One region of the Halofilum ochraceum genome, then DNA from elsewhere that is predicted to be linked to it. Evidence: riboswitches for the same ligand, from Rfam matches in the RefSeq annotation. Region 1 holds a riboswitch; each other region holds the start of a gene.
What was found. Region 1 has a riboswitch for cobalamin ahead of A0W70_RS03495 (hypothetical protein). Riboswitches for the same ligand answer to the same signal wherever they lie in the genome.
Positions count from the first base shown of each region.

Region 1 (8,008 bases):
AGACTGACATGCCAGAGATAACGCGAAGGCGGCGATGGATACTCCCGGCCATCGTGGTCGGCCAGCTGCTCGCGACGTCGACCTGGTTCGCGGCGAATGCCGTGATCGAGTCGCTGCAGATCCTGTGGGACATGGACGGCGGCGAGGGGCTGGTGACCACCGCCGTCCAGCTCGGTTTCATTATCGGCACGCTCGTGTTCGCGATCGGTGGTATCGCCGACCGTTTCCACCCGAGCAACGTGTTCCTCGCGGCGGCCGCCACCGGCTCCGCGGCGAACGCGGCGGTGCTCATCGCCCCGGGTGATTTCACGCTGGTCCTGGCCGCGCGCTTCGTGGTCGGTTTCTCGCTTGCGGGCGTGTACCCGGTCGGGATGAAGATTGCCGCCGGATGGTACAGCGGCGGCCTGGGGCGGGCACTGGGCTTCCTGGTCGGTGCGCTCGTCCTTGGCACCGCATCGCCCCATCTGCTGCGCGCCCTCGGTGCCTCGTGGGACTGGCGCCTGGTGATCGCCGGCGCCTCGCTGGCCGCGTTGGCCGGCGGGCTGCTCGTGCGCCTTGTACCGGAGGGCCCCAACCTGGCGCGCGGCGCGCCGGTTCGCTTCAGCGGCGTCCTCGATGCCTTCCGACAGCGTTATTTCCGTGCCTCGGCGCTGGGCTATTTCGGTCACATGTGGGAACTCTACGCCTTTTGGGCATTCGTGCCCGTCTGGATCGGCGCCCACGGCATGACCGGTGGCACGCTGTCGGGGACGGCCTTCGCGGTGATCGCCGCCGGTTTTCTCGGCTGCGCCGGTGGCGGTCTGCTGGTGCGCAGGCTGGGCGGCGGTCGCGTCGCGCTCGGCCAGCTCGGCCTGTCGACCACATGCTGCCTGGTCTCGCCGCTGTTGCTGTACGCGCCCACGCCCATCTTTGTCGCGTTCCTGCTCGTGTGGGGCGTGGCCGTCGTGGGGGACTCGCCGCAGTTCTCGGCGCTGACCGCTTATTTCGCGCCCCGCGCGGTGGTCGGCTCGGCACTCACGCTGGTGAACTCCATCGGCTTCGCGATCACCATCGCGAGTCTGAGCCTGCTCGAATGGCTGCAGCATGTCGCACCGCCGGCCTGGCTGCTCGTCCCACTGGCGTTGGGCCCCATGGTCGGCCTGCTTGCGGGGCGGCCGCTTCTCGCCAGGAACCCGGTACCCGAGTAGCCCAGGCCCGTTTTTCACGTCACCCGGCCGCGCCACCTGGAGCACGCGAGTCAGCCCTGCCAGTGCCCCTGAATGTGCGTGATCGGGCGGGGCGCCTGGTCCTCCTCGCCGGGAAAAAGGGAGCGGTACCAGTGCGCATCGAACACGAGTTCAAGCCGGTCGATGCGGCCATCGCGCACGTGCGCCCACTGGGCGACGTGGACGGCAAGCTTCTCGGACAGCTGGGTACCGACCACCAGGAAATGGGCGACGTCTTCTCCGGCCTCGAACCCCTTCTGGATCTCGATCCGCTGCACGATCGGCGTAACGAGCTGGAGATATTGCACGAGGGCGTCGGCCGAGTGGAACGTGCTGATCGGACCCGCGTACGTGAAGTCCTCGTCGGCGAGGCAGGCGCGGGCGGTCGCGTAATCGAACCGGGCGACCGCGTCGATATAGCGCTCGACGATTTCGCGGGAAGTCAGTGCGGTGGCGGACATCAAACGCTCCCTTGATCGCTGACCGACGCCTTGCACGTCTCGGCCGCGGCATTCATGCGATCAAGTATAGTCTGCCAGTGTCCACATTGGACGGGCTTATCGGCTGCACTCGCGCAACGGGCACCCAGGGAGAACGCTGACTCGACCCGCCCATCAGGCGGCACGAAAGGAAAAAAACCACACCGCGAGCGCCGACAGGGCGACAGTGAGGGGAGCGACCGGGTGTGCGCGGTCGACGTACGATCCCGGCGTAGCGCGGCAACAGACACCGGGAGTTCTTTAACCGGATCCCGGGGATCCATCGTCGCCGAGGCGGTCGTACAGGTCGGCGACGACGCGCTCGAGCCGGGCGACGCGCTGTTCCAGATCGCCCTGGTCCGCGCCCCTCACCGGCGCATCGTCTCCAGCGTTGACGCCGGCAGCGGTCGCTGCCTCCGGGGCCGGTTCCGCATGATCACTACCGAAGCGGTGCGTCCAGCGCGCTTCGCGCTTGCCTGGCTCGCGCGGCAGGCACTCCACCAGCGCGCCTTCTTCGCGCGCCGCCAGGGTCTGCAGCGTCGACTCAACGGCATCAATGCCCTCGACCGTGACCATACGCTGCGCACGGCTGCGCAGTTCGCCCGGCGTCTGCGGCCCGCGCAGGAACAACAGCGCGAGCACCGCGAGCTGCTCCGGCGGCGCATTCAGGGCGCTGCCCGGGCCGCGCCCGAGACGATGCTCGAACTTGCTCACCCGCCCACCATACGACGACGGCTGACGCACAAGGCCGCGTCGGGTCAGCCCGGTCACGGCCTCGCGCACGTCGGCCTCGGGGAGTGCCAGGACCGGATCGCGATTGCTCTTCTGGTTCGCGGCGGTGACCAGGCCATTGATCGACAGGGGATACTGGTCCGGCGTGGTCGCCTCCTTCTCCAGCAGACACCCCAGGACGCGGATTTCGACCGCAGTGAGATCCCGTTCCATCAATGCCGCCCCCGTTTTCGTGCCGCCGAACTGCGTCAGTATACGCTCGATCGCCTGCCGCTCACCGTCCGCCTTGAAGGGGGCCGTCTGGCCTATGCCCCTCGGCGGTGAACAACTCCCCGCGCTTCGGCGAGCGCGCGGCAAAGCAAGCGTGCCCTGCAGTCCCGGACCCACACCCGCTGCGCTTCAATTCACGAGAAGGAGATAGCGCGCGCAGCCCGTCTTCACGGGGTGCGGGGCCATCCAGATAAGGCCGCGGTGACGCAATACCGTCAGCGCACGCCCGAGGGCCTCGGGAGCGAGGCCGGTGCATCGGCGCAGATCGGCGTGCCCGATCCAGCCGGCCGTGCGAGGCCTGGCACGCAGCTTGTGGATGGCGAACAGTACGCTGAATTCGACCGTATCGAGGTCTTCGCGCTGCAGCAGCCAGTCGGTCACAGGATCATCGCCTGATTCGACGGCATCGAAGCCGACGGGACGGTCGCCGGCAGGCGTCGACGCGGGCATCACGGACACACCAGCGGCCCGCAGCGCCGCCTGGCCATCGGTTACGGATTGCGTGCGGGTGTGCGGGAATTCGGACATGGCTCCTCCAGATCGAACCGGCTCAAGGAGGAACCAACGCGTTGCGAGGACGGGAGAAGGGATTCGTGATGCCCGGTGAGGGCGAATCCTGCGTGCATCTCGGCCTCGGACCTTTGACGCGAAGGTTCCGGGCGGCCCCGCCAGAGGCGGGCCGATCCTGCGAGGTATTCGGGCTCGACGGAGGACTGCATCCCCGTCATACCGTTGCGCGACAGCCCCGGATTCTCACCGGTGTTCCCCTCGTGCGGCCCATATCCTGGGCGCGCGGTCAGGACGGTCTCAATATATAGCGGAAGCACCCAAGCGTAAAGCACTGGACCGGTCAGCCCCCACCCAGCGCGTCAGGCGACCACCGGCACGCCAATCAGCCAGGTATGCAGCCAGAGCACGAACGCGACGTAGATCGCGAGGCCGCCCACGACCACCACCGCGTCATTGACCGCCGTCGCAGGCAGGGCCGGCGCTGACGCCGGCCGCGATGAGCGCCGCTTGGCGGCGATACGATCCGCCACCGCCCAGGCAAGGAACGCTCCGAAAAGCGCGAGGTCCACTGCCCGACCGTTCATCAGCAGGTGCGCAAGCGCCCAGATCTTTACCGCCAGCAGCATGGGGTGTTTCGCGCGCGCGCTGATTCGCCCCGGCAAGTAGGTGGCCAGCAGCAGCGGGAACACCGGGAGGAGCAAAAGCATGCCTGCGTGGCGCAGCCAGCCGGGCGGCGAATACAGCGCGGTCGAGGCCCAGCGGAGATCGCCGTAGCCCTTGATCAGCAGCACAATTCCGACGATGGAGATCAGACCGTAGATCGCCTTCCACGGCACCGCACCCATGCGTCGCACCATGTCGTTGCGCCAATCCGGCACCACGATCGCGATCGAGTGAATACCAAAGAACAGGACGATCCCGACAACGAATTCGAGCATACTCGCCTCTCCCGCGACTCCCGGTGCCGGGCCATGGCGTCACCCGCCGACCCGGCGGTGTCATGGTACAGCAGTACATCGCTATGGGGCTCGAAGCTGGTGGGGAGATGGACGCGGTGCACTTGCGCGGCGATCCGGGCCGAAAAATAACCGGCAGCACGACCCGGTCCGCTTCAGCGGGTTTTCTGAGGCATAAGCCGTTTCACGCGTAGTAGACTCCGGGAGATTCGTTCGGAGGTGGCCTCCATGCTTGAACTGACCCGCCACCACACCGCCTTGCTGCAACAACGCATGGGCGAGCAGGGTATCGATCTCGCCATACTGGCGGATGAAGACACCATCGCCTACTTCGGCGGCTTCTGGGGCTACCTGGGCGTCGAGTACGGCCGCCCGACACTGATGCTGGTCCCGCGCGACGGTGCCCCCACGGTCATCACGCCGCTGATGGAATCCGAGATGGTCGCGGCCATGACGTGGGTCGAGGATGTGCGCGGCTGGGAGGATGGCGGCGAGAACCGCTGGGAGAACGTGCTGCGGGAACTGTTGCACGGCCACCGGCCTTCCGCCCGGCTGAGCTGGGAGCCCTGGCGTACGCCCCCCGAAGTCGAACTGGTCATCGACGAACGCTTCGACTGCGCCCGCATCGCCGATCTCGGACCGATGATCGGGCAGATGCGCATGATCAAGTCAGACAAGGAGATCGCGATCATGCGCCGGGCCGGTGAGGTCGCGACCGCGATGATGGGGGCCGTGCGCGCTGCCCTGGCGCCGGGCGTACCGGAACACGAGATCGCCCAGGCCGCCCTGACCGCGGGGACGCGCGCGGCCGCGGGATTCCTGACCGGGCGCGGTCATGAGGCCTTCGTGTCGCCGACCATTCACGGCCTGCCCATCCTTCAGAGCGGCCCGGACACCTCCATGGTTCACCGCCGCGCCACCGTGCGCGAACTGCAGGTCGGCGACCCGGTCTACCTGTGCTGCTGCAACCTCGTCCGCTTCAAGCAGTACCGGCTGGGATTCGACCGCGAATTCTTCGTCGGCGAGGTGACCGATGAGATGGCCCGCGCCTACGAGACGACCGTAGCGGCGCAGCAGGCTGCGCTGGCCGCCATGCGGCCCGGCGTGCCGGCAGAGGACGTCCACTTCGCCGCCGACGCCGTCTATCGCGAGGCCGGTTATGCGCCCGGCTACCGGACCGGCCGTGCAATCGGTATCTCGGCGCTGGAGGCGCCGGAGCTCAAACCGGGGGATCGCACGCCGCTTGCCAGCGGTATGACCTTCGCGGTCGACGGCGGTATCAGCGTGCCGGAGCGGTTCGGCACCCGTATCGGCGACTCGGTGGTCGTGACCGATGACGGTTTCGAGTACCTGACCGACTTCCCGCGTGACCTCTCCATCGTCAACGGCTGATTCGGCATGATTGAACCCGCGCCACTGACCGTCGCCGTCTTCCAGTGCCAGGCATGCGACGAGGACGCCACGGCCCGGCTCGACCGGCTGAACGCCGCGGCGCGCCAGGGCGCCGAGTGGGGTGCACGCCTGCTCGTCACGCCCGAGGTGTTCGTCTCCGGGTACGGCGGCATGCCGGATCGTATCCACGCGCGCGCCGAACCCGCCAACGGCCCCTCGGCACAACGCGCGGCGGCGATCGCCCGTGAACACGGCATCGCGATCGTGCTCGGGTATCCGGAGGCCGCAGACGGGATCGTGTACAACGCCGCCCTGTGCATCGGCCCCGACGGCGCCACGCTCGGCAATCACCGCAAGCTGGGACTGTCGGGCACCGACGAGCAGGCGACCTATGCGCGCGGCGACGCCGTGACCGTGTTCGAGCTCGAAGGCCACCGCATCGGCGTATTGATCTGCTATGACGTGGAGTTCCCCGAGCTGGCCCGCATGGGCACGCTGGCCGGCGCCACGACCTTCGCGGTCCCCACCGCGCTGGTCTCCCGCTGGCCGGTGGTCGCGCAGAAGATGATCCCCACGCGCGCGCTCGAGAACGGCGTCTTCATCGCGTACGCCAATTACACCGGCAGCGAAGACGGGCTCGAGTACCTGGGGGCGAGCTGCATCGTCGACCCGACGGGTGAAGATCGGACGCGCGCGCACCGGGAGGAAGCGGTGATCGTCGCCACCATCGAACCATCGGCGGTCGCCGCGGCGCGAGCGACACTGCCGTACCTTGCGGATCGGCTCACGCTGCCGCAGTCATGACCGAGGAATCCGGGCCTCGACTTGGGCTGCTTCGGGGCGGAACAGCAACGGTCGCTATGAATCCGGAACGTTCTATCTACCCCGAATAGCCTGACGGGATCGAAAGGCCGTCCGCGGATGTCCACTCATGCGTTTCAGCCGGCCCACTCCCTGGCCAGAATCTTGCAGGCATGGCCCCGTCACCACACATTACAAACGCAGCAGGGTGCGTGGACAGCCTCCTGGCTCAAATGGGCGCATGCGTTACGATAAAACCGGACATGGAGCCAACCCATGGGGTATACGATGCCAACCTTGTGCACCGATAACCCGAAGCCGAGGCGGAAGCCTATCCGCACGCCCGCTGCTACGCCGCGGACTCCTTGCGAACATTGCAGCGGTTCGTCTCGCCGCTGCAACGACGGACGCCTCTGATCCATGCCCGAGAACACAGTGCCCGCCAAGCAGGACGCGGACCCGCGGCTGGATGCGCTCCACCGGCTCCAGATCCTCGATACGGATTACGAGCCGCCCTTCGATCGCATCGTGCGCATGGTCGCCGACTTCTTCGACATGCCGAGCGTCGGCATCCATCTGCTGGATAATGACCGCCAGTGGGTCAAGGCATTCGAGGGCCAGCGATTCACCTGTCCCCGCGAGGACAGCGTCTGCCAGTTCACTCTCGCCCACGACGACCTGCTCGTGATCCCGGATCTGCGAACGGACGCACGCACGCGTCACCTCGGCATCGTCACCGGCCCGCCGCACGTGCGCTTCTACGCCGGCATGCCGTTGCGGACGCGCGAGGGCCACGCGGTCGGCACCCTGTGTCTGATCGCCAGCGAGCCGCGGGCCCGGCTCGACGCCGACGAGGAGCGCTGGCTGCGCGAATACGCCGAGCTCGTCATCGAGACCATGGAATTACGGGTCGACTATCATCGTTCCCAGCAGGAGCTGCGCACCGCCATCGAATTCGATGCCGTGACCGGCCTGCGCAACCGCGCCAGCATCATCCGGGAAGCGCAGGCACTGATCGACACCACCCCGGCGCCAGCCGGCGTCGCCGCGGTCAAGGTCCGGCTCGACCGCATGGAGCTCGTGCTGGGCGCGACCGGGCAATCCGGAATCGGCACCGTCCTGCGGACGGCGTCCGAGCGACTGGCCAGGATACTGGGCCCTGACGACATGCTCGCCCGCGGCGATGGCGACACCTTCATTATCGTTCGCGTTCGCCACATGCAGCATGATGATCCGCAACTCGAGCATTGGCTCGAGGCAACGGCCGAGCAGGCGCTCACCGTGCTGGCGGAGCCGATGGCCATCGATGGCGACCGGATCAACATCACCGCCTCGATCGGCCTCGCGGCATTCGCGGACGGCGTGCCGGCCCACTATGCCATCGATGCGGCATCGGCGGCCTCACTGGCCAGCGCCGACAACGGCGGCAATCGGGCGCAGCACTTCGCACCCGATGCATTCGGGGAATTCCGCGAGCGCGTGGGCGTGGAAGCGGATCTGCGCGAGGCCGTCACGCGCGGTGCATTCACCGTCTCCTGGCAACCCATTGTCGAGATGGCGGCAAATGCCCGGGTTATTGGCGCCGAGGCACTCGTGCGCTGGCCGCGCGGCGACAAGCACGCGGTAGGACCGGACCGTTTCATTCCCATCGCCGAGGAGACGG
Region 1 is NZ_LVEG02000002.1:32,952-40,959, reverse strand. Features, by position in the region: gene A0W70_RS03510 (MFS transporter) at 9-1,187, shown strand; gene A0W70_RS03505 (nuclear transport factor 2 family protein) at 1,238-1,666, opposite strand; gene A0W70_RS03500 (YceH family protein) at 1,946-2,629, opposite strand; gene A0W70_RS03495 (hypothetical protein) at 2,816-3,214, opposite strand; cobalamin riboswitch at 3,357-3,502, opposite strand; gene A0W70_RS03490 (NnrU family protein) at 3,556-4,134, opposite strand; gene A0W70_RS03485 (M24 family metallopeptidase) at 4,381-5,544, shown strand; gene A0W70_RS03480 (carbon-nitrogen hydrolase family protein) at 5,551-6,348, shown strand; gene A0W70_RS03475 (putative bifunctional diguanylate cyclase/phosphodiesterase) at 6,766-8,008, shown strand, end outside.

Region 2 (8,008 bases), on a different contig from region 1:
GTCGATCGCCTCGGCGTTGAGCGCGGCACGGACCTCCGGGATCAGCCGTGCCAGCGGGCCGCCGGTCATTTCGCGCTGTACGGCCTCGGGGAGTGTCCGGAACCATTGCTGGTACTCATCTCCGGGCACCGTGTGTACGCGTTCGCTCATCGCATCGAGCGCCTTGCGATTCTCCGGCAGATTGACGGCGCGTTCCTGCAGCATATCGAGCAGGGCCTCGGGAGAGCCGGGCAGCTCACCGACGGTATAGCCCCGGTCCTTCAATTCATGCAGCAGGTCGTACAGGGAATCGACCACGTCGAGGTTGTCGGCGCCGATGTTGTGGCGCCCCGGTGGGTGGTTATAGAAGACCACACCCAGTTTTTTGTCGGCATTGTCGGTCGTGCGGAGCGAGCGCCAGTTGTCCAGCCGCTCGGCGACCGCTTCGATTTCGGTGGCGATGGGGTGAACCAGTCGCAGGCGCACGCCGGTCAGTTCGTCGATCCGTGGTGGTTCCGCAGCAGCGATGACGCTGGGCTGGCTCTGGCCCTGGACCTCGGGCATGGCCACCCGGTAGTGCACGCTCTCGAACGGGAGCCCCTCCGGCGACAGGCGCCATTGTGCCTCGGTGCGCTCCGTCAGGCGCACGGCCTTGAGGACGGGTACATCGAGATCGCGGAATGCCTCGACCGCCTGTTCGCGACCCTCGCCGCCGCCCACGACAAAATCCTGAATCGTCACGATTCCGGCCAGCGGTGCGGGGGTGAGATGCTCGCGCAGATCATCAAGCGCTTCGACGCTGGTCTCACCCCACTGGGCGAGCACCGATACGCACTGAAGGCCGCGCTCGCGAATTCTGTCGCAGAGGGTGTCGTGGACCGCACGATGGCCCACGCGGTCGCCGGTGTCGTAGTCCAGAACGACCACGACGCCACCCTCGTCATCGAATCCGGCGGTATCCGGATCGACCATGTCGCCGTCGTGCAGCCAGCGTACGGCGGGGCGATCGCCCGGTGCGGCCGGGTCGATGCCTTCGGTGTGCGGGGCCAGCAGCCAGCCGATCAGGGCGCGCAGGTTGTCGCGCCCGCGGGCCTGCCAGTAATGCCGGCCGCGAAGCCAATGGGCCTGTTTTTCATGGGGGTCGGCGAGGGCCGTGAAATGCTCGGTCAGCGTTTCGTCGGCGTCGGGCTGGGACGTAAGTTTGTCGAGGGTTGCCGCGTCGAGCCTGGCCAGTGGGCGCTCGCCGTCGATCCGGCTGGCGGTGGTCAGGCGCCGGTCGCTCGAGACCGCGAAAACGGTCGCCGTGGCGGGAGGAGGGTTGGAATCGAGCAGCCGTACGAAGCGCGGGGCGGCTTCACCGAAGACCGCTCCGAACAGCACGGCGTCCGCGTCGGCCCAGAGCTGCGCCACGGCGGCATCGGTGCGCTCGGCCAGCTGCTCCGGTGTGCGCAGCACCAGTTCGTGCCCCGGATGCGCGTCGTCGAACGCCTCTGCGGCCGCCGCCATGGCAGGGGCGGAGCGGTCGGAGACGATACCGACGAGTTGGGCCGCGCTGGCGGTCGGTGGGAACAGGATGGCCAGCGCGGCGACCGCCGCCATGCACGGATAACGGGACATTCGGTGAGCCTCCCCGGGGATGACAGACGGCGGAGAGGCTGGCGGAGGGCAGAAGTACCGGCCGCCGGTGCCCCGCCCGCCGCGGGTTCCGTACGTATCCCAGGCCGGTCTCCGGACTCACGGGGTGGCACGTGTCGCGTACCCGAGGTCGCCGCCTTCCCGCGCCGTGCGCAGTGGCTTTTCTGGCGACCCCACCCGTTTACCGTTGCGGGGGCAGTGCCGGACTCTCACCGGCTTCCCGTTTCAACCCGAGCCTGAAAGCCGGGTCACCTGGAACGAATCGGCGGAAATTACGCACTCGCGGATCGGGGGTCAAGCGCCGGCCCCGGTCCGCCCGGGGCCCGGTCGATGGGGGAGGCGGCCCGGTGGAGCGGGGTACTTCAGGTCGGCACGAACGCCCGGTGACCGGCTACCTCGACCGCCTCGATGGGGTGGTGGTAGAGGCAGGTCAGATGGCCTGGCTGGAGCAGTTCCGGGGCCGGGCCGTGGCGGACCTGGCCGTCGTGGAAGATCAACACGACGTGATCGCAGAAGCGGGCCGCGAGATTGACGTCGTGCAGGGCCATAACGAGTGTCCCGCCGTCGCGCTGGGCGCGGCCGCGCAGGTGGCCCAGCAGCCGGATCTGGTGATGCAGATCCAGGTGGTTGCTCGGTTCGTCCAGCAGATAGACCGACGGGTCCTGGGTGAGCAGGGTCGCCAGGGCGAGCCGCCGCCGTTCGCCGCCGGAGAGCGTGTCGATCGGGCGGTCGGCCAGTGCGTCCATCTCCACTTCCATGAGGGCCTCACGGGCCCGCCGATAGTCTTCCGGGCCTTCCTGGCGCCACGGGCCGATGTGCGGGTGGCGCCCGATCAGGGCGGTCTCCAGTACCGTGGCCGGGAACGGGTCCTCGCTTGCCTGCAGCAGAATGCCCAGTCGATTGGCGATGGCACGGCGCCGCATGCCGGCGAGCATCTGCCCGTCGAGCAGCACGCGGCCTTCCGTGGGCGGTCGCAGCCCGGCGAGCGTGTGGAGCAGGGTGGTCTTGCCGGCGCCGTTCGCGCCGAGTACCGCCCAGCTCTCGCCCGGCCTGAACGCGAGATCGAGCTCGCCGCCGATGCGCTTGCCCCCGATCTCGATGGCGAGGTCTTCGGTAGCGAGCAGGCTCATGGCAACCCTCGGCGCGGACCGCGGTGCAGGAGGAACAGGAACACCGGGACCCCGATCATTGCCGTCAACACGCCCACCGGCAACTGCTGGGGGGCGATCACGATGCGTGCCAGCGCGTCCGCGAACACCAGCAGGGTCCCGCCGGCGAGCACGGCCGCCGGCAGCAGCGTTCGGTGGTCGGCGCCGGCGATCAGGCGCACCGCGTGCGGGATGATGAGGCCGACGAAGCCGATGGTGCCGCCGACGGTGACGGCCGCGGCGGTCAGCAGTGAGCCGATGAAGTAGATCCCGAGGCGCAGCGGTCCCACCGAGACCCCGAGCGCCCGCGCCTGCAGGTCCCCACGCGCCATCAGGTTGAGTGGTCGGGCGAGCGCCATGGCCGCGAGCAGCCCCGCGGCCAGGGCCAGCGCGCTCCAGATCGGGGCCCCGGCATGCGCGAGATCGCCCATCAGCCAGAACAGCATGCCGCGCAGATCGCGCTCGGGGCTGACCGCGAGCATGAAACTGATCAGCGCGCCCCAGCCCGCGGCCAGCACCACGCCGGTCAGCAGCAGCCGGGTCGGTGTCCAGCCGCCGCGCCCGTGGGCCAGCGCGAATACCAGCAGCATGGATACGAGCGCCCCGGCGAAGGCGTCGACCGATACCCAGAATGCGCCGAAGCCGGCCATCATCGTCGCCAGCGCGGCCACGGCGGCACCGCCGGAGATGCCGAGTACGTACGGGTCGGCCAGCGGGTTACGCAGCAGCACCTGCATGAGCGCGCCAGCGAGCGCCAGCAGGCCACCGACGACGAACGCAGACAGGGCCCGGGGAAGCCGCAGTTCGGCGACGATCCGTGTGGCCGTGTCCTCCGGCGGGCCGGTCAGCGCGCTCCACACGGCGGCCGCGGGGACCTCGACCGCGCCCGCCATAAGGGCGAATACGAGGCTCGCGAGCGCCAGCAGGGCGAGGGTCGGTAGCAGCAAGCGGGCAGACATGGCGCGGGTTTACTAAGTTTCCATGCAGTATTGTCCGGTCTCAGCGCGTGCCCGGGTCGTCGTGACAAGGCACGAGGAGGGAGTGTGGCGCCACCACATGACCGACGAGTAACGCCGGCACGGCGGCCCGGGCACGCGCCCGTAGGGAGCCATTGCGCTGCCGGCTGACGGCGTTGCGCTCGCTCAACGTGCCGGCAGCACGCTTTCGCTCCCGCGCCTTGCCAGCCAACAGCGCAATGGCTCTGAGGCCGAACAATACTGCATGGAAGCTTAGCGTGACACCGCGACGCCACACGACCAGCGCCGGATCCGTCCATCGGCATTCCATGGGCGACCGAAAGCGCGCGCATGGCCGACAATCCGGTCCCGCTTCGCTACAATGCGCGCTCTTTTGCGACAAATGGGCTCCGGATCCCGATGGCGGCCACGAAGAAAGAGCAGCGTCCCTCGCTGGTTATCCGCAACGCGCGCCCTGCCGACGCCGCGGAGATCGCGCGCCTGTCGGGCAAGGTCTACTCGGAGGAAGAGGCCTATTCGCCGGCGATGATCCGCGGACAGGTCACGAGCTTCCCGGATGGGCAGTTCGTGGCCGAGTACGAAGGGCAGATCGTCGGCTACTGCGCCACCTTCCTGACCCGTGAGGCACTGGCGCTGGCGCCGCATCGGTGGGACGAGATCACGGGGCACGGTTTTGCCTCCCGCCATGACCCGAAAGGCGACTGGCTGTACGGCATGGAGGTCTTCATCGATCCGGAGTTCCGCAATCTGCGGATCGGTCAGCGCCTGTACAACGAGCGGAAGAAGCTGTGTCAGTACCTGCGCCTCAAGGGCGTGGTCTTCGGTGGGCGCCTGCCGGGGCTGGCGAAACGGCGCCGTCGCGTCGGTACCCCCGAGGAATACGTCGAGCAGGTGCAGAACAAGAAGATCCGCGATCCGGTCCTGTCTTTCCAGCTGCGCAACGGGTTCGAGTTCATCGGCATCCTGCACGATTACCTCCCCGACGACACCGCGTCGCTCGGCCATGCCGCCCACCTCGTCTGGCGCAATCCGCAGGTGCCGCAGACCGACGACCAGGAGCAGGGCGAAGGCAGCGGGCGCCTGCCGGATGCCGTCCGGGTCGCGACGGTCCAGTACGAACTGCGCAGAGTGAACTCGTTCGAGCAGTTCCAGCAGTACATCGAGTACTTCGTCGATGTCGTGGCCGACTACGGCGCGGATTTCGTCACCTTCCCCGAAATGTTCACGCTGCAGCTGCTGTCGCTGGAAGAACACCCGTTGGGTCCGGCCGAGTCGATCGATTACCTGACCGGCTACACCGAGCGCTTCAAGGAATTCATGTCGCACCTCGCGGTGCGCTACAACGTGAATATCATCGGCGGCTCGCATCCGACCAAGCTGCCCTCCGGTGATACGCAGAACATCTGCTATGTTTTTCTCCGCGACGGCGCGATTCACGAGCAGTCGAAGATCCACCCGACGCCCAATGAGCGCTACTGGTGGAACATCTCCGGGGGCTCGGAGGTGACCAGCATCATGACCGACTGCGGCGTGATCGGCGTGATGATCTGCTACGACGCGGAATTCCCGGAGATGGCGCGCCATCTGACCAACCAGGGGGCGCAGATCCTGTTCGTGCCCTCCTGCACCGATGAGCGCCAGAGCTTCCTGCGCGTGCGCTACTGCTGCCAGGCGCGGGCGGTCGAAAACCAGTCTTACGTCGTGGTATCGGGCAACTGCGGGAACCTGCCCGGGGTCGAGAACCTGGATATCCAGTACGCCCAGAGCTGTATCCTGACGCCCTGCGATTTCGGTTTCGATCGTGACGGGATCGCCGCTGATACGACCCCGAATACCGAGATGGTGGCGATCGCCGACCTGCGGCTCGAAGCGCTGACCACGGCCCGGAACCAGGGCACGGTGCAGAACCTGAATGACCGCCGTTTCGATCTGTATTCGGTGCGCTGGAAGAGTCGCTGAGGCTATTGGCCGCTGACAACAATCGCCAGGGCTGCCCGCGTTGCGTGCCGGCGGCCCCCGTCAATGAATCGATCCGGCCCGCCGCCGGAGATGGACCGGGACTGAACCGGTCATGCTGAGGGAGTCGAAGCAATGAATACGTCGCCTGAACAACTCTGGGCCGAATTCGGCCCGATTATTACGGATCTGTCCATCAACGTGATCAGCGCCCTGGTCCTGATCATCGTCGGCTGGAGTATCGCCGGTTGGGCGCATCGCGCCGTCCGCCGCGGTCTGGGCCGCTTCAAGGATATGGACCGGACCCTGATCAGTGTCGTGGCCGGCGTCACGCGCTATTTCATCCTGATCACGCTGCTGGTCATGGTGCTGGGCCGGTTCGGCGTGCAGACGGCATCCATCCTCGCGGCCCTCGGCGCCGCCGGTCTGGCCGTCGGGCTCGCGCTGCAGGGGACGCTCGCCAACATTGCCGCCGGCGTCATGCTGCTCGTGCTGCGGCCGTTCCGGATCGGCGATTACGTCAACGCCAATGGCAACGAGGGCACGGTGGAGGAGGTCGGACTGTTTTCGACGGAATTCACGACCTACGACGGCCTGTATGTCTCGGTGCCGAATTCGGGCATCTGGGGCGGGCGGATCCTCAATTACTCACGTAACCCGAATCGGCGGCACGACATCGTGGTCGGCATCTCCTACCGCGACGATATCGACCGGGCTCAGGAGATCCTGCTCGGCGTGATCCGCAACGACCCGCGGGTGCTGTCGGAGCCGGCGGAACCGCAGGTGCTGGTCCGCGAACTCGCGGATTCCTCGGTCAACCTCGGGATGCGCTTCTGGACCACGGGCGACGACTTCTGGCCGGCCAGTTTCGAGCTTCGCAAGGCCGCCAAGAAGGCGCTCGACGAAGCCGGTATCACGATCCCGTTCCCGCAGCGGGACGTGCATCACTTCGACCACCGGGAAGTCGCCTGAGGCGGGCGCCGCCCATGCGCCCCGGTGCGGTCGTGCGGACTGGCGCGTGCCTCTCGGTCGAGGGGCCGGGCAGCGCCCGCATGGCCGTTCCCGCTCCGCGCGTCGAGTGCGCCGGCCCCCGACCGGATCGGGGGTTGGTACGTGCCGTCGGCGCCGGGGACTACAGCGATTCCCGTGCTAGAATGCGCGGTTTGATCGCTTCCGCCCGCATCGAGGATGGCAACCGCCCATGACCGAGTTCGCCCGCGAGATCTTCCCGGTCAATCTCGAAGAAGAGATGCGCCAGTCGTACCTCGATTACGCGATGAGCGTGATCGTCGGCCGCGCGCTCCCGGATGCACGCGATGGCCTCAAGCCGGTGCACCGGCGCGTGCTTTTCGCGATGCACGAACTGGGCGTCGACTGGAACAAGGCCTACAAGAAATCCGCCCGTATCGTTGGTGACGTCATCGGTAAGTATCACCCGCATGGCGATTCGGCGGTCTACGACGCGATCGTGCGCATGGCGCAGGATTTCTCGATGCGCTATCCGCTCGTGGACGGGCAGGGCAACTTCGGTTCCATTGACGGCGACGCCGCCGCGGCCATGCGGTATACCGAGGTCCGCATGGCCAAGGTCGCCCATGAGCTGCTCGCGGATATCGACAAGGAAACGGTCGACTTCATCCTCAACTACGATGAGACCGAGCGTGAACCGGCCGTGCTGCCGACGCGGGTGCCGAACCTGCTGGTCAACGGTTCCTCGGGGATCGCGGTCGGCATGGCGACGAACATCCCGCCGCACAATCTGCGCGAGATCGTGAACGCCTGCATCGCCCTGATCGACGATCCGACCATCGACATCAATCAGTTGATGGAATACGTGCCGGGTCCGGATTTCCCGACGGCGGGCCTGATCAACGGCTCGCGCGGAATCCGCGAGGCCTACCGGACCGGCCGCGGCCGGATCGAGATGCGGGCGCGTACCCACATCGAGGAGATCGACCGCGGCAAGCGCGAGCAGATCGTCGTCACGCAACTGCCGTATCAGGTCAACAAGGCCCGGCTGCTCGAGAAGATCGCGGCGCTGGTCAAGGAAAAGCGCGTCGAGGGGATTTCCGAACTGCGCGACGAGTCGGACAAGGACGGTCTGCGGGTCGTCATCGAGCTCAAGCGCGGCGAATATACCGACGTCATCCTGAACAACCTGTTCAAGCACACGCAGCTGGCGACCGTGTTCGGGATCAACATGGTGGCGCTGACCGAGGGTCAGCCCCGCCAGATGACGCTCAAGGAGGTGCTGGAGGCGTTCGTCCGGCACCGGCGCGAGGTCGTGACCCGGCGCTCGGTGTACGAACTGCG
Region 2 is NZ_LVEG02000001.1:410,362-418,369, forward strand. Features, by position in the region: gene A0W70_RS01875 (cobaltochelatase subunit CobN) at 1-1,596, opposite strand, end outside; cobalamin riboswitch at 1,682-1,885, opposite strand; gene A0W70_RS01880 (ABC transporter ATP-binding protein) at 1,977-2,744, opposite strand; gene A0W70_RS01885 (FecCD family ABC transporter permease) at 2,741-3,721, opposite strand; gene A0W70_RS01890 (GNAT family N-acetyltransferase) at 4,139-5,698, shown strand; gene A0W70_RS01895 (mechanosensitive ion channel family protein) at 5,831-6,667, shown strand; gene gyrA (DNA gyrase subunit A) at 6,897-8,008, shown strand, end outside.
Region 2: linked by a shared signal. The riboswitch ahead of A0W70_RS01875 (cobaltochelatase subunit CobN) and the one ahead of A0W70_RS03495 (hypothetical protein) in region 1 are both predicted to bind cobalamin.

Region 3 (8,008 bases), on a different contig from region 1:
CGCTGGACACTGCCCGCCAGCCCGTCGAACCAGCCGCCATAGGCGGTCTGGATCTCGGAGACATAGCCGTGCGGCAACGGGCGGCCCAGATCGGCCTCGACGCGCGCGATCGATTGCGCCAGTTCGCCGGGTGCGGGACGCCAGCTGTCGGCGAAGCCGGAATCGTTCACGACCGTGCAGCGCTGCTCCGGTCCGCGTTCACCGATCCGGAAGCCCTCGACCGGCAGCGCATCGAGCAGTTCGTTGGCGATCACCACGCCCTCGAACGGCTCGGGCCACGCCTGCAGCCACTCGACGCGGTCCGTAAGGGCCGGCACCCGCTGCCGGATCGTTTCGTACTGGGCCTGCTGCAGCGCGGGACTCGGCTCCAGGATCCGGTAGCGACCGGGCAGCGCCGCGAGGCGGTCCAGCTCGGCGAGGATCTCGGCGGCGAGCACGCCGCTGCCCGCACCCGGCTCGAACACATCGCCGCCGCCGAGCTCCGCGAGGACTTCGGCGCATTGGCGCGCCAGGCAACGTGCGAACAGCGGCGACACGGTCGGCGCGGTGATGAAATCGGCGGCCTCGGTCAGCTGATCGCTCCCGGCGGCGGCGTAGTAGCCGAGGCCGGGCGCATAGAGCGCGAGTTCCATGTAACGCCGGAACGGGATGTTCCCGCCAGCGCCCTCGATCTCGGTGCGGATGACTTCCGCAAGGCGTGCGCTGTGTTGCTGTGCCGCGGCCGAAGGCGTCGGCATCCCTTCGTCGGCATCACGCGAAGACATCATCGTTTTCCCATGGTGTGACTGTACCCGCAGGCAGTATGGTCGTGCCTCGAAACCGGCATGTGGCGGGCAGCCAGGAACGGAGGAGTACGGGATGGCGCAGAATAACGGGGCCGCGCTCGCGGGCCAAACGGCACTGATCACGGGCGGCGCGCGCCGCATCGGCGCGCGCCTGGTACGGGCGCTCCATACGGCCGGCGCCGACGTCGTGATCCACTGCCGCCGGTCCCGCGAGGCGGCCGATGAACTCGCGGCGGCGCTCGACGCCGAACGTCCCGGCTCCGCGGCCGTGGTGACCGGTGACCTGCTCGATCCCGATGCCTGCGAACAGGTGGTCGAGGCGGCCCGGGCCACGCATGGGCGTCTGGACATCGTCGTGAACAACGCCTCGACTTTTTATCCGACCCCGGTGGGCACGATCACCGCCGCCGCGTTCGATGATCTGATCGGCAGCAACCTGCGCGCGCCCACCTTCGTCGCACAGGCCGCCGCACCGGCGCTGCGCGAGACGGGCGGCTGCATCGTCAATATGGCCGATATCCATGGTCAGCGGCCCCTGGCCGACCACCCCGTCTACTGCGCGGCGAAGGCGGGGCTGATCATGCTGACGCGGACACTGGCGCGGGACCTTGCCCCCGAGGTCCGGGTCAACGCGATCGCGCCGGGGTCCATCCTGTGGCCGGAAGGCCCCGGGGGCGACGATCCCGGGACCCGCGCAGCCGTGCTCGCGGCGACCCCGCTCGCCCGCCAGGGCGATCCCGATGATATCGCCGCCGCCCTGCGTTACCTCGTCGGCGACGCGCCCTTCGTAACCGGCCAGATCCTCGCGGTCGATGGCGGCCGCGGCCTGTGAGCCGGATCCGCGCATACCGGGCAGTTGACGCACCGGCACTCGCGCGGATGTTCCGCGCCGCGATCCACTCGACGGCGGCGGGCATCTACCGGCCCGAGGCCCTTGCCGCGTGGGCCACGGCCGCCGACGAGGAAACCGCATTCGGCGCTCGGTTCGCCCGCGGCGTCACGCGGGTGGCGGAACGCGCCGACCGGACACCGGTCGCCTTCGGTCAGCTGGACCCCGAGGACCGGATCGCGATGCTCTACACCGACCCGGATTCCGGCCGGCACGGCTGGGCGTCCGCGATCTGCGATGAACTCGAAGCGAGTGCGCGGCGCGCCGGTACCACTTGCCTGTACACGGAGGCGAGCCGCGCGGCCAGGGCGTTTTTCGAGGCGCGTGGATTCGAATCGACGGGTGTCGAACGGGTCGAGCGCGACGGCGTCGTCATCGAGCGCTATCGGATGCGCCTCATCCTCTGAGGGGGCTGGCCGCCGCTACCGGCCCACCTCGGGCGGCACCAGGCCGTCAGGCGCGACCGGCTGGAGGTCATCGGCACCGATGCCGTCGAAACGGGCCCATTGGGCCGTCAGTGGGTCGCCATGGACGGGATGTTCCAGATCGCCGGCGAGTTCCGCCAGCGGGGCGAGGACAAACGCGACGCGGTCGATCTCCGGGCGGGGCAGCACCAGCTTGCCTTCGCGCAGGATCCTTGAACCGAACAGGAGCAGATCGAGATCGAGCGTTCGCGGCGAGAATTTCGGCTGGCTGCGATCGCGCCCGAACGCGTCCTCGATGCCGTGCAGCGCCGCGTAGACGTCGAGCACGGGTTCATCGCTGTCGAACGCGGCGACACAGTTGTAGAAATCTTCGCCCTCGAAGCCCACCGCCGGGCACTCGTAGATCGTGGATACCGCCAGCGGGCCGAAGCGTTCGCGCAGGGCGCGCAGGCCACCGGGCAGATTGCGCTCGCGGTCCACGTTGGTGCCGACGGAGATGTAGACGCGCTCGATCACCAGGTCAGCCCCGCTCGCCACGCTCGATGACGACGCCGACATCCCGAGCGCCACGGATCGCGCCCGGTTTGGAGACGGTCACCTTGACCCAGGACACGCCGAACTCCCCACGCACGATGCCCGCGATCTCCTCGGCGAGGGTCTCGACCAGCTGGTAGGAACTCGCACTGACGAAGTCGATCAGCCGCTTGGAGATGCTCTTGTAGTCGAGCGCGTCCTCGATCGAATCGCTCGCGGCGGCGCGCGCGATGTCGGCGGCCATCTCGAGATCGATGTTCACGACCTGGCGGGTCGTTCGCTCCCACTCGAATATGCCGATGATGGTCTCGACCCGCAGGTCGCGCAGGAATACCGTACCCATGTGCCCCCCTTCGCAGCGCGCGTAACTATACTGCCCCGGACGGGCTGCAGGCCAGCCTGGGGCGCCGATTCCGGCAACCCCGCGGGCCGCCGATCCGGAATGCCGTTCGAACGCGCATCCGCCACCGATTCAGCCGGATTCGAAATGGCGCTACCCCTTGTCGCAGGGCGGCCAATCGGCTATATTGCGCGGCTTCGCGTCAAACGGACCGAACGGAGTTTCCGATGTCCCGCGTCTGTCAGGTTACGGGCAAGCGGCCGATCACCGGCCACCATGTGTCCCATTCGAATATCAAGACCAAGCGCCGGTTCCTGCCGAACCTGCACAAGCATCGCTTCTGGGTCGAGAGCGAGCAGCGTTACGTGACGCTCCGTCTGTCCCCGAAGGGCATGCGCATCATCGACAAGAAGGGTATCGATACCGTTCTGGCCGATCTGCGCAGCCGCGGCGAGAAGGTCTGAGGAGGCCATCATGCGCGAAAAAATCAAACTGGTGTCGAGCGCCGGGACCGGCCACTTCTACACGACGACCAAGAACAAGCGGAACATGCCGGACAAGATGTCGATCAAGAAGTTCGACCCGGTGGTTCGCAAGCACGTTACCTACAAGGAGACGAAGCTCAAGTAAGCTTCGCCTCCCGTCCGCCTGCGCGGACAGCGATCAAAAAAACCCGGCCTTGTGCCGGGTTTTTTGTGGATATGTGTCACGACCGCTGGTCCGCGGCCCGGTCGCAATACCGAACGACCTTCGGATCGGTGACGCCGTGCAGATAAGGGTTCTCGCCAAGGCGCGAAGGGCGCCAAGGTACGCGAAGGAAGACAGTGGCGGGAAATGGCGAGTAATCGGATTCCGTGTCCGCAAACGGGCGGAAACGAAGGGCACGCAGCCGTGAAGCGAGTGTAGGTCGGACTTCCAGTCCGACACGCCGAAGCCTCCGATCTGTCGGACTGGAAGTCCGACCTACGGCCGATACGGTTCTCTTCGCATGACTCCGAATTTCCTTCGCGCCCCTTGGCGCCCTTAGCGCCTTGGCGAGAACCCTACTGGCACTGAGCCGACAAACGACAAAAGCCGGTGGCCGCCCGCAAGCGGACGGCCACCGGTGTTTTACCCCATCAATAGGCGTATTCGCGGCCTTCGGCCCGGGCGCGTTCGCGGGCGCTCGGGTTCACGGACTCGCGGAAGGGCATCTCGGCGACTACCGCCGGGACCGGATGCCCCGGCATCGGCTGGTACTCCTCGGGCAGCCAAGCGACAAACTCCGTGCCCAGCGCCGCCGATTCGACCGGAACATACGCCATCCCGATATTCGTATTCAGCTCCGGCGAGTACCAGGGCGAGGTGATCCAGCCGCAGGGCTCGCTGTCGGCGTCATGCCCGACCAGCCAGAAATCCGGTGCGTAGTCCTCGATCGGCTTGCCCTCGATCTTCAGCCCCACGAGCTGGTGCGTGAACGGCGGGTTGCCGTTATTCACCTTCTCGCGCGTGGCTTCCAGCGCCTGCTTGCCGATGTAATCCGCCTCCTTGGTCTTCGGCACCATGTGACCGAGATTGCACTGAAAGGGATTGGTCTCGTGATCGAGATCCTGGCCGTAGGACAGGATACCGGCCGCGATCCGACGATGATGGGCCGGCGCGATCACCATCAGGTTGTGCTTCTCACCGGCGGCGCGGATCGCGTTCCAGACCGCCTCGGCATTGAGCGTGGAGTCATAGGCGTAGACCTCATACCCCTTCTCGCCGGAGAACCCGGTCTGCGAGATGATCACGTCCACCCCGTCGATCTGTGCCGCCATGAGCCCGTAATACGGCACTTCGCGCACACCCTCGCCGACCAGATCGGCCATCAGGTCCTCGGACTTGGGGCCTTGGATCTGCAGCGGCGCGACGTCGATCTCCTCAATCGTGACGTCGTAGCGCGCGCCGACGTTGATGCCCTTGAACCAATACGCGAGATCGGAGTCGCTGATCGTGAACCAGAACTCGTCCTGCGAGAGCCGGAGCATGACCGGATCATTGAGGACATGGCCCTCCTCGTCGCAGAGGATGACGTAGCGCCCCTTCATCGAAGGCACACGGGTCATATCCCGCGTACAGACATAGTTGCAGAAGGCCTCGGCATCGGGGCCTTTCACGCGAATGGGACGCTCCACCGCGACGTTCCAGAGCGTGACGTCGTTGACGAGCGCGCGGTACTCGACCATGGCGCCGCCGTCTTCCGGACGGACGTAGCCACGCGGGTGATACATGCGGTTGTAGACCGTCGCGCGCCAGCAACCCGCCTCGACGGAAAGGTGCCAGTAGGCGGACTTGCGCACGCGGTTGGAGATCAGCATGCGGATACCGGGATCGCCGGTCTGGCGCAGGTTGATCGGGACATTGCGATCGCTCTGGTCGATCGAATGCTGGTAATTGACGTTGGACTGACTGGACATGATGCAGGACTCCTCGCCCGTTGCCTGTGACCCGGATGCGGGCTGCGGGAGAGAAGGGTCGAACAGCGCAGTGTTGCGAATGACGGACCTACCGGTCTACCGGATCAACGGGCTGGAGTCCCGTTGCGCCGCCGGCCGAGCCGATTGCCATTGCACGCTGCGCAGACGCCGCCGGGACACCCCGCCCGCTCGGACTTGCACTGCCGGATACCCGCCTGGGCACCCCTGATCGATGGCAGGTTTCCTGGCTCGCGGGTCGTCGCTTTCCGTCCGCCTTCCCGGGGATATCCCAGTGGCACGTAGACGGGAAACTCACCGCATACAGTTGCGGGGGCAGCTCCGGCCGGGCCATATAGCCTTCCGGATTCCCTATTCCCGCGCCTTGACGCGGGCACCATCGACAATCAAACGGTACGCCGACCGGCGCCCGTGCCTGCGTTCCACGCACGACGCCGCATTTATCGCCTGCGACATCGCCTCATAACCGTGCGACCAGCACTGTCATCGAAAGTTCACGCCGGTGTCATCGACGCTTCAAGGGCGGCTGTTTCCCTGCGTCCCATGAACAGCACCGCCGACACCGTACTGCGGGAAGTCCTTTCGGAACCGGATGCCGTCGATGCATCAACCCGATCGACCGGAACGGCTGACAACACCGGCAGCGGCCGCGAGCGGGTACGCACCATCTGGCTGTCGGATCTCCATCTGGGCACGAAGGGCTGCCGTGCCGACGCCCTGATCGCGTTCCTCAAGCAGCACGACTGCGAAACCCTGTACCTCGTCGGGGACATCGTCGATGGATGGCGCCTGAAATCCCGGATCTACTGGCCGCAGTCGCACACCAACGTGATCCGCCGGGTCCTGACCAAGGCCAAACGCGGTGCCCGGGTCATTGTGGTGACGGGCAACCACGACGAGTTCCTGCGCCGGTACACCGACCTGGAACTGGGCAACATCTCGGTACGCGACGAGGTCGAGCACCGAACCGCTGACGGCCGCCGCCTATTGGTGATCCACGGCGATCAATACGACGGCGTCGTGCAGGCACATCGCTGGCTGGCCTTTCTCGGCGATCGGGGCTATGCCCTGCTGCTGGTGCTCAACCGCTGGTTCAACCGCTTCCGCGAGCGCTTCGGTTACGGCTACTGGTCGTTGTCCGCGCATGTGAAGCACAAGGTGAAGGGCGCGGTGAACTTCATCTTCGAATTCGAGAACGCGGTCGCCTGGGACTGCCGCCGGCGCGGCTTCGAGGGCGTGGTCTGCGGCCACATCCATCACGCCGAGATCCGGGAGGTCCAGGGGATCACCTACCACAACTGCGGTGACTGGGTGGAATCATGCACGGCCCTGGTCGAGCATTTCGACGGCCGTATCGAGGTCCGCCAATGGCTGCAGGTCGACCACGCGACGGAGCACGACGCCGGGGCCGTCAGCGGATGAGGTTCAGTATCATCACCGACGCGTGGTATCCGCAGGTCAACGGTGTGGTCACGACGCTGGCCGCGGTCATCGAATGGCTGCGTGGCGAAGGCCACAGCGTCGACGTGATCGAGCCCGGCGACTTCCGCACGATTCCCTGCCCCGGTTACCCGGAGATCCGGCTCGCGCTCGGCACCCGGGCGTTGCGGCGCCGCCTCGACCGATTCGCCCCGGAGCGCGTGCATGTCGTCACCGAGGGCCCGCTGGGCCACGCGGCCATACGCCACCTGCGCCGCAGGGGCTGGCGGCACACGACGTCATTCCATACCCGCTTCCCCGAATACGTCCAGGCGCGCCTGCCGTTCATCCCCCTCTCCTGGGGATATGCGCTGCTGCGCCGCTTCCACCGCGACGCCGCGGCCACGCTGGTGCCCACCGCGGGCATGGCGCGCGAACTCTCTGGCCGCGGTTTCGGCCACCTGGTCGTCTGGAATCGCGGTGTCGATACGCGTGTATTTTCCCCGGACGCCGCGTTCGAGACGGATCTCAAGAGGCCAATTCACCTGTTCGTGGGGCGCGTCTCGCGCGAGAAAAACATCGAGGCATTCCTCGCCATGGATACCCCGGGCACCAAGGTGGTCGTTGGCGACGGTCCGGACCGCGAGCGCCTGCAAAACACCTGGCCGGATGCGGTATTCCCCGGCTACTGCCACGGCCGTGATCTGGCGGCGTGGTTCGCCAGTGCCGATGTATTCGTCTTTCCGTCGCGCACGGATACCTATGGCGTGGTGATGCTGGAAGCGATGGCGTGTGGCACCCCCGTCGCCGCCTACCCGGTGACCGGACCGATCGACGTGGTGCAGCAGCGCGTTACCGGTTACCTGGACGAGGATCTGGCCCGCGCGGCGCGCAACTGCCTCGACCTCGATGAAGCGGACTGTATCGCCCAGGCACGAGCGAACGACTGGCGGGCTACGGCGCGGTTCTTCCTCGAACACACCGTGCCGGTCAAAGACGCGCTTACTCCCGGCGTGACGGGTGCGCCTGCCGACATCTGAACGCTGGAATCCTGCCGAGCGAACATCGGTTCTCGCCAAGACGCCAAGCGCGCCAAGGGACGCAAAGGAATCGACAAATCAGTAGGAGCGAGCTTGCTCGCGATGGTGCCCGCAGTGCGC
Region 3 is NZ_LVEG02000011.1:57,886-65,893, reverse strand. Features, by position in the region: gene A0W70_RS11395 (class I SAM-dependent methyltransferase) at 1-764, opposite strand, end outside; gene A0W70_RS11390 (pteridine reductase) at 859-1,617, shown strand; gene A0W70_RS11385 (GNAT family N-acetyltransferase) at 1,614-2,081, shown strand; gene folK (2-amino-4-hydroxy-6-hydroxymethyldihydropteridine diphosphokinase) at 2,097-2,636, opposite strand; gene folB (dihydroneopterin aldolase) at 2,620-2,976, opposite strand; gene rpmB (50S ribosomal protein L28) at 3,201-3,437, shown strand; gene rpmG (50S ribosomal protein L33) at 3,448-3,603, shown strand; gene A0W70_RS11360 (glycine cleavage T C-terminal barrel domain-containing protein) at 4,092-5,411, opposite strand; cobalamin riboswitch at 5,629-5,825, opposite strand; gene A0W70_RS11355 (UDP-2,3-diacylglucosamine diphosphatase) at 5,973-6,851, shown strand; gene A0W70_RS11350 (glycosyltransferase family 4 protein) at 6,848-7,888, shown strand.
Region 3: linked by a shared signal. The riboswitch ahead of A0W70_RS11360 (glycine cleavage T C-terminal barrel domain-containing protein) and the one ahead of A0W70_RS03495 (hypothetical protein) in region 1 are both predicted to bind cobalamin.

Region 4 (8,008 bases), on a different contig from region 1:
GGGGAGAGTCTGGAGACGTTCCGTGAGAACCGAACGCGAATCGGGATCGGGTTTGCATTGCTGAATTGATGAGGGACGAGGGACGAGGGACGAGGGCCAAGGGCGTATTGGATGCGCGTATTCGATCGGCTCGGTTGAGCGCTATTCGAATGTGCGCAGTGGAACAAGCGCTCCGGTGCGCATAGCACGTAGGTTGGGTTGACGAAGGAAACCCAACATGTCGAGCGACCCGCTCGCGACAGCATCGAACGTTGCCGATGGAATCCGCCTCGACCTGTTGCGTATCGCCGGCGTCCAGCCGAGCCTGTACTCCTTGGCCCTTGGCCCTTGGCCCTTGGCCTTTGACCCTAAGTCCTTTCTCTACCGCTCCACAAACGCCCGCTCAATCACATAATCCCCCTGCTCGCCGCGGCGTGGGCTGATGCTCATGCCGTTGGCATCGAGCAGGCTGCAGGTGTCGCTGAGCATGGCCGGATTGCCGCAGACCATTGCCCGGTCGGTGGCCGGATCCAGCGGGTCGATACCGAGGTCCTCGAACAGCCGGCCGCTGCGGATGAGGTCGGTCACCCGGCCGCGATGGGGGAATTCCTCGCGCGTCACGGTGGGGTAGTAGCGCAGCTGTCCGCGCACCATCTCGCCGAAGATCTCGTCGTTCGGGAGCGTTTCGGTGATGTATTCGCGATAGGCGAGCTCACTCACGTGACGGACACCGTGGAACAGGATCACCTCGTCGAACTGCTCGTAGGTATCGAAATCCTTGATCAGGCTGAGGAACGGTGCGAGCCCGGTACCCGTCGCGATCAGGAACAGACGCCGCCCCGGGCGCAGGTCGTCGAGGACGAGCGTGCCGGTCGGCTTGCGGCTGACGAGAACCTGATCGCCCGGCTGCACGCGCTGCAGGCGCGAGGTCAACTGCCCGTCCGGCACCTTGATGCTGAGGAATTCGAGTTCCTCTTCGTAGTTCGTGCTGGCGATGCTGTAGGCCCGGACGACCGGTTTGCGCTCGCCCTCGAGGCCCAGCATGACGAATTCGCCGTTGCGGAACCGGAAACCGGGGTCGCGTGTGGTGCGGAAGCTGAACAGCTTGTCGTTCCAGTGATATACGCTGGTGACGGTTTCCGCTGCGTAATTCGCTGCCATTGCTCGTCTAGGCCTCCGCTACATTGCTCCGGTCATCGGCGATAGACCGGAAGCGGTGTAGTCCGTGTGTCTGTCTGCTGGATTGCGGAGTCGGGCGCGAACCCGCTCTGGATGTACGTTTGGTTGCCGGCCCGGTCGTCCCGGCACAGCGGCCGCCGATTTTACAACAGACCGCCGCCCCGGCGTTGATCCGGATCAGTCGCCGGCCTTCGGCCAGCCGTCCTCGCCGACGAGGTTATCCAGCGGGATCCGCTGGGCCCAGTCCTCGCGCTCCAGCATGGGGCGGTCGTAGAACCCGTCCACATGACCGAGGCACAGGATCGCGATCGGCTTCGCCCCGGGCGGCATCGCGAGCAGCTCAGCCACGGCGCTCGGATCGAACAGCGAGACCCAGCCCATCCCCAGGCCTTCCGCACGTGCGGCCAGCCACAGGTTCTGGATGGCGCAGGCCGCCGAGGCCAGGTCCATCTCCGGCATCGTCCGGCGACCGAATACGTGGCGTTCGCGACCGTCGCAGAGTGCGACGACGAGCAGTTCGCCGCAATCGCGCATGCCTTCGACCTTGAGCCGCATGAATTCGTTCCGTCTTTCGCCAAGCGCATCCGCCGTGCGTTCGCGTTCCCCCTCCACCAGCGCGTGCAGTTCGTTCCGCAGTGCGGTGGAGGTGATCCGGATGAAACGCCAGGGCTGCATGTACCCGACGCTCGGTCCGAGATGGGCCGCCTGGAGCAGCCGCGTCAGCGTCGCCGGTTCGACCGGATCCGGCCGGAAGTGACGCATATCGCGACGTTCGGCGATGACGCGGTACAGCGCATCGATCTCCGGCTGGCTATAGCGCTGCTCCGGCATCGCCGGCGAGGATTCAGAATTCGACACCGGGCTGCGCCTTGATGCCCTGTTCGAAGGCGTGTTTGACCTTGCGCACCTCACTCACGGTGTCGGCGAGTTCGATCAGTTCGTCCTGCGCATTGCGGCCGGTCACGATGACGGTCTGGTGCCGTGGACGGAACTGCAGTGCTTCGACCACGCGTTCGACCGGGATATGGCCGTACTTGATCACATAGGTCAGCTCGTCGAGCACGATCAGCTTCAGGTGCTCGTCCTCGAGCAGCTTCTCGGCGTGCTCCCACGCGGCCACGGCGGCCTGCCGGTCCTTCTCGCGGTCGCGGGTCTCCCAGGTAAAGCCGGTTCCCATCACGTGGTATTCGACGGACGGGTGCTCGCCGAAGAAGCGGTGATCGCCGGAGTCCCAGGTGCCCTTGATGAACTGGACGACGCCGCCCCTGAAGCCGTGGCCGATGGCGCGGGTGAGGGTGCCGAAGGCCGAGGAAGACTTCCCCTTGCCGTCGCCGGTGAGCACGATGAAGATGCCACGGTTCTCCTTCGCCTGCGCGACCTTCTCGTCCACGGCCGCCTTTTTCTTTTCCATCCGTGCGCGGTATTCCGCGTCGGTTTCCTCATGCTCGGCCATTGCCGTACTCCTGTCGGGTAGCCCGGATGAAGCGCAGCGGAATCCGGACCGTGTTTCTGAAGGCGTCCCCGGATTCCGTTTCACTTCATCCGGGCTACGATGCCGCGGTTCAATCAGGCGGGTTGCAGACGGTACGTGACCGGCACCTCGAGTTCCAGCGGTTCCCCCCGCAGCCGGTCGGCGATTTCCGGCACACGCTGGATATGGATCAGGGTCTGGCGGGCGTTTTCGTCGAGGATCGAGCGCCCGGAACTCTCGGCCACTTCCACATCCGTGATCCGGCCATCGGGCTGGAGCCGGAACGTGAGAACGACGCGGCCTTCCCAGCCGCGCTGGCGTGCGATCCGCGGGTAGCGAAAGCGGTCGCGGAAGTGAATCTCCACCTGCTGCCGGGCGCGAGTCGCGAGCTGGGCACGGTCATTCGCACCCTCCGCGCCGGATTGCGTGTCGGCCTTTTGATCTCGCTCCGGTGCTTCGCCGCTCTCCGCGCCAGCGGTTTGATTGGTTGCCTGGGCCTGGCGGGTCTCAGCACCGGTCGCGCCCGCTGTGTCCTTTTCGGTCGGCTTCGACTGATCGGACCTGGCGACCGTTTCAGAGGCGTCGGATGCTTGTGGGGTATCGGGAGCGTCGTTTGTCCGGGTCTTCTCGTCCGCTGTTGCTTTGACGGGCTTCTCTTCCGCGGCCGGCGCCGACCGGGATTGGTTGCGTTGCTCGGCCTCCTGGGCCGCGCCGGTATTGGCTCTTTGTTGTCCGGAGGGTTTCGGGGCCGCTTCGCCCGTACTCCGCTCAGCCAATGACGCCTGTACATGATCCGGTTCCACGACCTCCTGTACCGACGGTTTCGATGCCCCGTCCGGCGTGGCTTCGTCCACGCGCCTGGCCGCTTGCGGTTGCCGGCTCCGATCGCGGACCGGTTCCGGAATGGCCCCGGCAACGCCTGATTGCGCTGCCGGGTCGGGTCGGGTCGCGCCGGACGGGACCAGCCGGACGGCAACCGGGCCCGTATCGCCGCCGGGTGTCACCGCGATCTCCAGCCGATCGGGCGCATTCATCAGGACGGCCGCGTGCAGGACCGCCGAGATGGCCGCGAAAGGCAGGATGCGCGTGACGCCGGCGGGCATGGCATCAGTCCGCTGAGCCGGGGCGCCAGGCGACCTCGAGCAGGGCGGTGCGCCCGAGCGTGTTGTAGGTATCGGCGAGCGTGTACTCGGTATCGCCGACGTTCGCGATCTTCACCCGGGCGCTCCAGTCGCGCGCGAAATCCCAGCTCGCACGCAGATCGATCAGGGCGTACGCGTCGAGCGGCACCGTGTTGGCGGCATCGTCGAAGCGGTCACCCTGGAACGCCACATCGGTTCCGATGGACCACTCGCCGAAGTCGCGGGTGAGGCCGCCCTTGAGGCCGATCTCGGCGCGTCGGGAAAGCTCCTGCCCCGTTTCCGTGTTCTCCGCGTCCTTGAGATCCAGGCTCACGTTGCCGTCCCACTCATCGGTCGTCGCTGTGACCGTGAACTCGAGCCCCTGGATACGCGCTTCGTCGACGTTCTCGGGGGCAAACTGGCCACCGGAGAATACCGTATCGATGAGTTCATCGATTTCCGTCCTGTAGGCCGTGGCCTGCCAGCGCATCGCCTGGTAGCGGCCGCGGAGGCCCGCTTCGATCGTGCGGGATTCTTCGGGCTCCAGATCGTCGTTCCCGAACCCGGGAAAGTAGAGTTCGTTGAACGTCGGTGCACGGAATGCGGTGCCGTAGGAGGCGAATGCCTGAACCGAGTCGCTGAACCGGTACCCGAGGGCGAGGCTGCCGGTGGCCGGATCGTCGAAGTTGTCGTAGTCCTCCCCCCGGAGGCTGACTTCGCTGCTCCAGGCGTGCCCGGTCCACTGGTGTTGTGCATAGACGCCCGTGACATCGCGCTCGTCCTCGGCGAATGTGAGATTACTGTCGACCTCCACGGATTCGGCGTCGAGGCCCAGCGTCACGATCTGGGAAGTCCCGAGCGTGATTTCGTTCTGCCAGCCGAACGAATCGCGGATGGTATCGAACGTGTTGGCGGGCTGACGGTTGAGGAAGTTGTCGCTCTCGTCGGTCGAACGGCTCAACTGGACGCGGGTATTCCAGTTGCCGGTGAGACGCGCATCGACCCGGCCGCTGTATATACGCTGTTGGCTCTCGGTTCGGTTCTGGGAGCTGCCGTCGTACTCGACCTCCGAATCGGTGGCAAGGATTCGGCCCGAGACCGTAACCGCCTCGCCGATGTCCTGACTGATACGGGCGTTCACGCTCTGGTTTTCGTAACCGTCATCGTCAGGTTCATTGCAATTGGACACGAAAGCCGATCCACAGGTTTGACCATTGCGTACATAATTGTTTTGTCTGGCGTCGATCCCGTCGGTCTCTTCCGCGGAGACATTGACACTGAAGCTCGTGCCGTCGCTCTTGCTGCCGTAACCGGCGGAACCCTGCCTGCGGTCGTGGGTGCCGGCGCCGACCGTGGCATGACCGCCTTCGCCTTCACGGGTGAAAATCTGGATCACGCCACCGATGGCGCGGGAGCCGTAGAGGCTCGAGCGCGGGCCGCGCACGATTTCGATGCGTTCGACGTTGGCGAGCGGCAGGTCCTCGAAGGAGGCCGTACCGGTCGTTGCCGACCCGACCTCGACACCATCGACGAGTACCAGCACATGGTCGCTCTCGGTGCCCCGGAGGAAAATGCTCGAGTTGGTGCCACGGCCGCCGTTGCGGGTGAATTCCACGCCCGGTTGACGGCTGAGCAGTTCGCCCATGCTGGAGGTCTGACTGCGCTCGATCTCCTCACGGTCGACCACCGTGACGGATGAAAGCGACTCATTGGCGCTCTCCGCCGAGCGGGTTGCGGTCACGGTGACGGGTGCGATCGTGTCGGCGGCCAGTGCGGATACGGAAACGGCCGAAAACGCGGCGGCGATGCCGCCGATCAGGCAATGTCGATACATCGGGATTGTTCTCCAGGCGCTCACCCGCGCCTCTTGATTCGAGGGACGGATGGAACGGGAGAACGAAACGGTGCGACCGGGACGGCGGCACGCGCATGACGCCCCCCGCGCCATCCTGCGTACTGTTCCAGGCCGGTCTCCGGGCTCGCGAGTGGGCCGTTGGCCCGCGGTTCGATGCCTTCCCGGGTCAGCAACCCAGTGGCGTGTGATCGAACCGCAACTCGCCTACCGTTGCGGGGGCAGCGCCGGACTTGTGAGCGTCGAAAACGTTCACGCACCGGCTTCCCGTTTCATCCGTCGCGCGGCTGCGCGCCGAAACACCTGAAACAGAACGTTCACATTACGCGTTGTTCACCCGCGACTCAACCGATGCGGGCGACGGCCGTTGTTCCGTGTGCGGCACGGGGAGAATGGCGTCGGGAATCGAGGCCGGATTCACGCGACGGGCCGCGTAGGCGCGTTTTGGCGAAGCCGACGCGCGCGGTCGCTGGCCACGGATGCCCGGTATGGAACTGGCTGCGCGCATTCGCCTTCGGCGAAGACGCGCCTACGGTCGATCTCTTCGGTTTTCGTCGATGAGGACCATCTTGCCGGTCTCCGGATCGCGGTAGACCTGACCGACCGCCTCGTAGCCGCTGCCCGCCTCACCGACCCCCTCGGGCACGTCGGGCAGTTCCCGCCCCTCGCTGATCTCGCGGCCACCGCTGCGCGATTCGGATGCCTGCTGCGCGGCGAGGGCGGCGATCAGGCCGCAGGCGAACACCAGCATGATATCGACCAGATTGGACAGCGGGCCGAGCGGCTCGTCGTCCGGATCATCAAAGCGGGAACGGCGCCAGTCACGCCGCCGCATGGTGGTCTCCATTGGCCGCTTCGATCTCGCCCATGACCCGGTCGTACCAGCGCCGCCGGAGCCGGCCGATGATGAAGCCGACAATGCCCACGGCGAGGCCGATCACGGTGGTGTCGAAGGCGACGCTGACGGCGCGCGCCAGGATCTCGAACTCGCCGCGGGAGAGTGCGGCGATGCCCGGGCCGAGCGGGATCAGCGTTCCCATCAGCCCGAGCATCGGCGCGACTCGCGCCAGCACGTCGGCCCGTTCGATCCGTCGGCGCCCGTAGGCCTCGACCGCATCCAGGCTGCCGCGCTCACGCAGCCGCCGCAGTCCGGCAAGGCGCTCGCCGATCACCTGGCCGACCTCCCACAACGCCAGCGCGACCAGCGCCAGCAGCAGGCCGATCGTGGGTACAAGCAACCAGCGCACGAACTCGTGCGCCAGCGGAATCAAAGCGGAGTCGAACATGGGGTTCTCCCGGTTCGGTTAATCAAGGGCTATAAGGGCTTAAAAATTCTGGAACCACGAATGAACACGAATGAACACGAATGGGCTCCTGGGTGAGTCGATCACTCGGGAGCTTCGCTGTGGCCGCGCGGAAGCGGAGATGCGAATGAAGAACCACGGATAGACACAGATGGACACAGATAAAAGTCAAAACCGGAATTGTGGCGATAGGAGTGGATGAGTGCTGATTTGCCAGTTCCGATCCAGTTGCTCATTAGATCGACGTCCTTTTATCTGTGTCCATCTGTGGTTCCGATATCCGATCGTGCTCCGAGGAGGATCAGCGAAGCTCCCGAAACAGCAGCTATCCCAGGAGCCCATTCGTGTTCATTCGTGTTCATTCGTGGTTCTTAAAGCAGTCCTGATGTCAGCGAACCGTCCCGCCCCTGAGCCCGGCCGCCAGTCCGCCAGTGAGGAACAGGAGGCCGATGAGAGCGGCGCTGAGTACGGTCCAGTCCCAGGGCTGGTCGGCCTGGGTGTCGCGCTGCTGCGGCTGCTTTTCCTGGACTTCCTGCGGCGGTTGTTTCTGTTGCTTCTTTTGCGCCTGTTCACGCGTCTCGATCTGGCGCACGGAACTCGGGTCCTGCTCGGATTCCGGTGTCGTGACCTTCGCGTCCGCGCGGATCTCCCGCATGGCCTTGCGCTGCTGCTCGGTCAGTTTCGGTTCGATCCAGTCGAGCATGGGATGGTCCGGGCGCGTGTGGCCGCTGCCGGGGAGGCCGTTGTCGATGACGAGTCGGGCGAAGTCGCGCGCGATCCGTTCGGCCGTTTCGGCGTCGGCGTTCCAGAAGTCCTTCTGCATCGCGACCAGCATCACCGCGAGCATGTTCGCCTTCACGTGGGCGCTCTGGCCTTCCTCCAGGAACTTGTCGAGGCCGAGGTCATGGCGATCGTCCAGATAGACCGACTTGATCTCTCGCCACATGCCGTCGGTGATCATGTCCGGGTTGGTGACCTGCCAGCCCCAGAAATTTTCGAGGAACTTCGAGCCCATCGTGCGGGCACCGGAATAGCCGTGGCTCATCAGCGGTTTGATCCAGGCGGGGTTCAGGTAACGTCCCTGCAGCTCGGCCAGCACGGC
Region 4 is NZ_LVEG02000001.1:400,332-408,339, forward strand. Features, by position in the region: gene A0W70_RS01835 (phospholipase A) at 1-69, shown strand, start outside; gene A0W70_RS01840 (ferredoxin--NADP reductase) at 361-1,140, opposite strand; gene bluB (5,6-dimethylbenzimidazole synthase) at 1,336-1,989, opposite strand; gene cobO (cob(I)yrinic acid a,c-diamide adenosyltransferase) at 2,003-2,611, opposite strand; gene A0W70_RS01855 (energy transducer TonB) at 2,725-3,732, opposite strand; gene A0W70_RS01860 (TonB-dependent receptor domain-containing protein) at 3,737-5,584, opposite strand; cobalamin riboswitch at 5,698-5,924, opposite strand; gene A0W70_RS01865 (hypothetical protein) at 6,132-6,437, opposite strand; gene A0W70_RS01870 (MotA/TolQ/ExbB proton channel family protein) at 6,424-6,888, opposite strand; gene A0W70_RS01875 (cobaltochelatase subunit CobN) at 7,295-8,008, opposite strand, start outside.
Region 4: linked by a shared signal. The riboswitch ahead of A0W70_RS01860 (TonB-dependent receptor domain-containing protein) and the one ahead of A0W70_RS03495 (hypothetical protein) in region 1 are both predicted to bind cobalamin.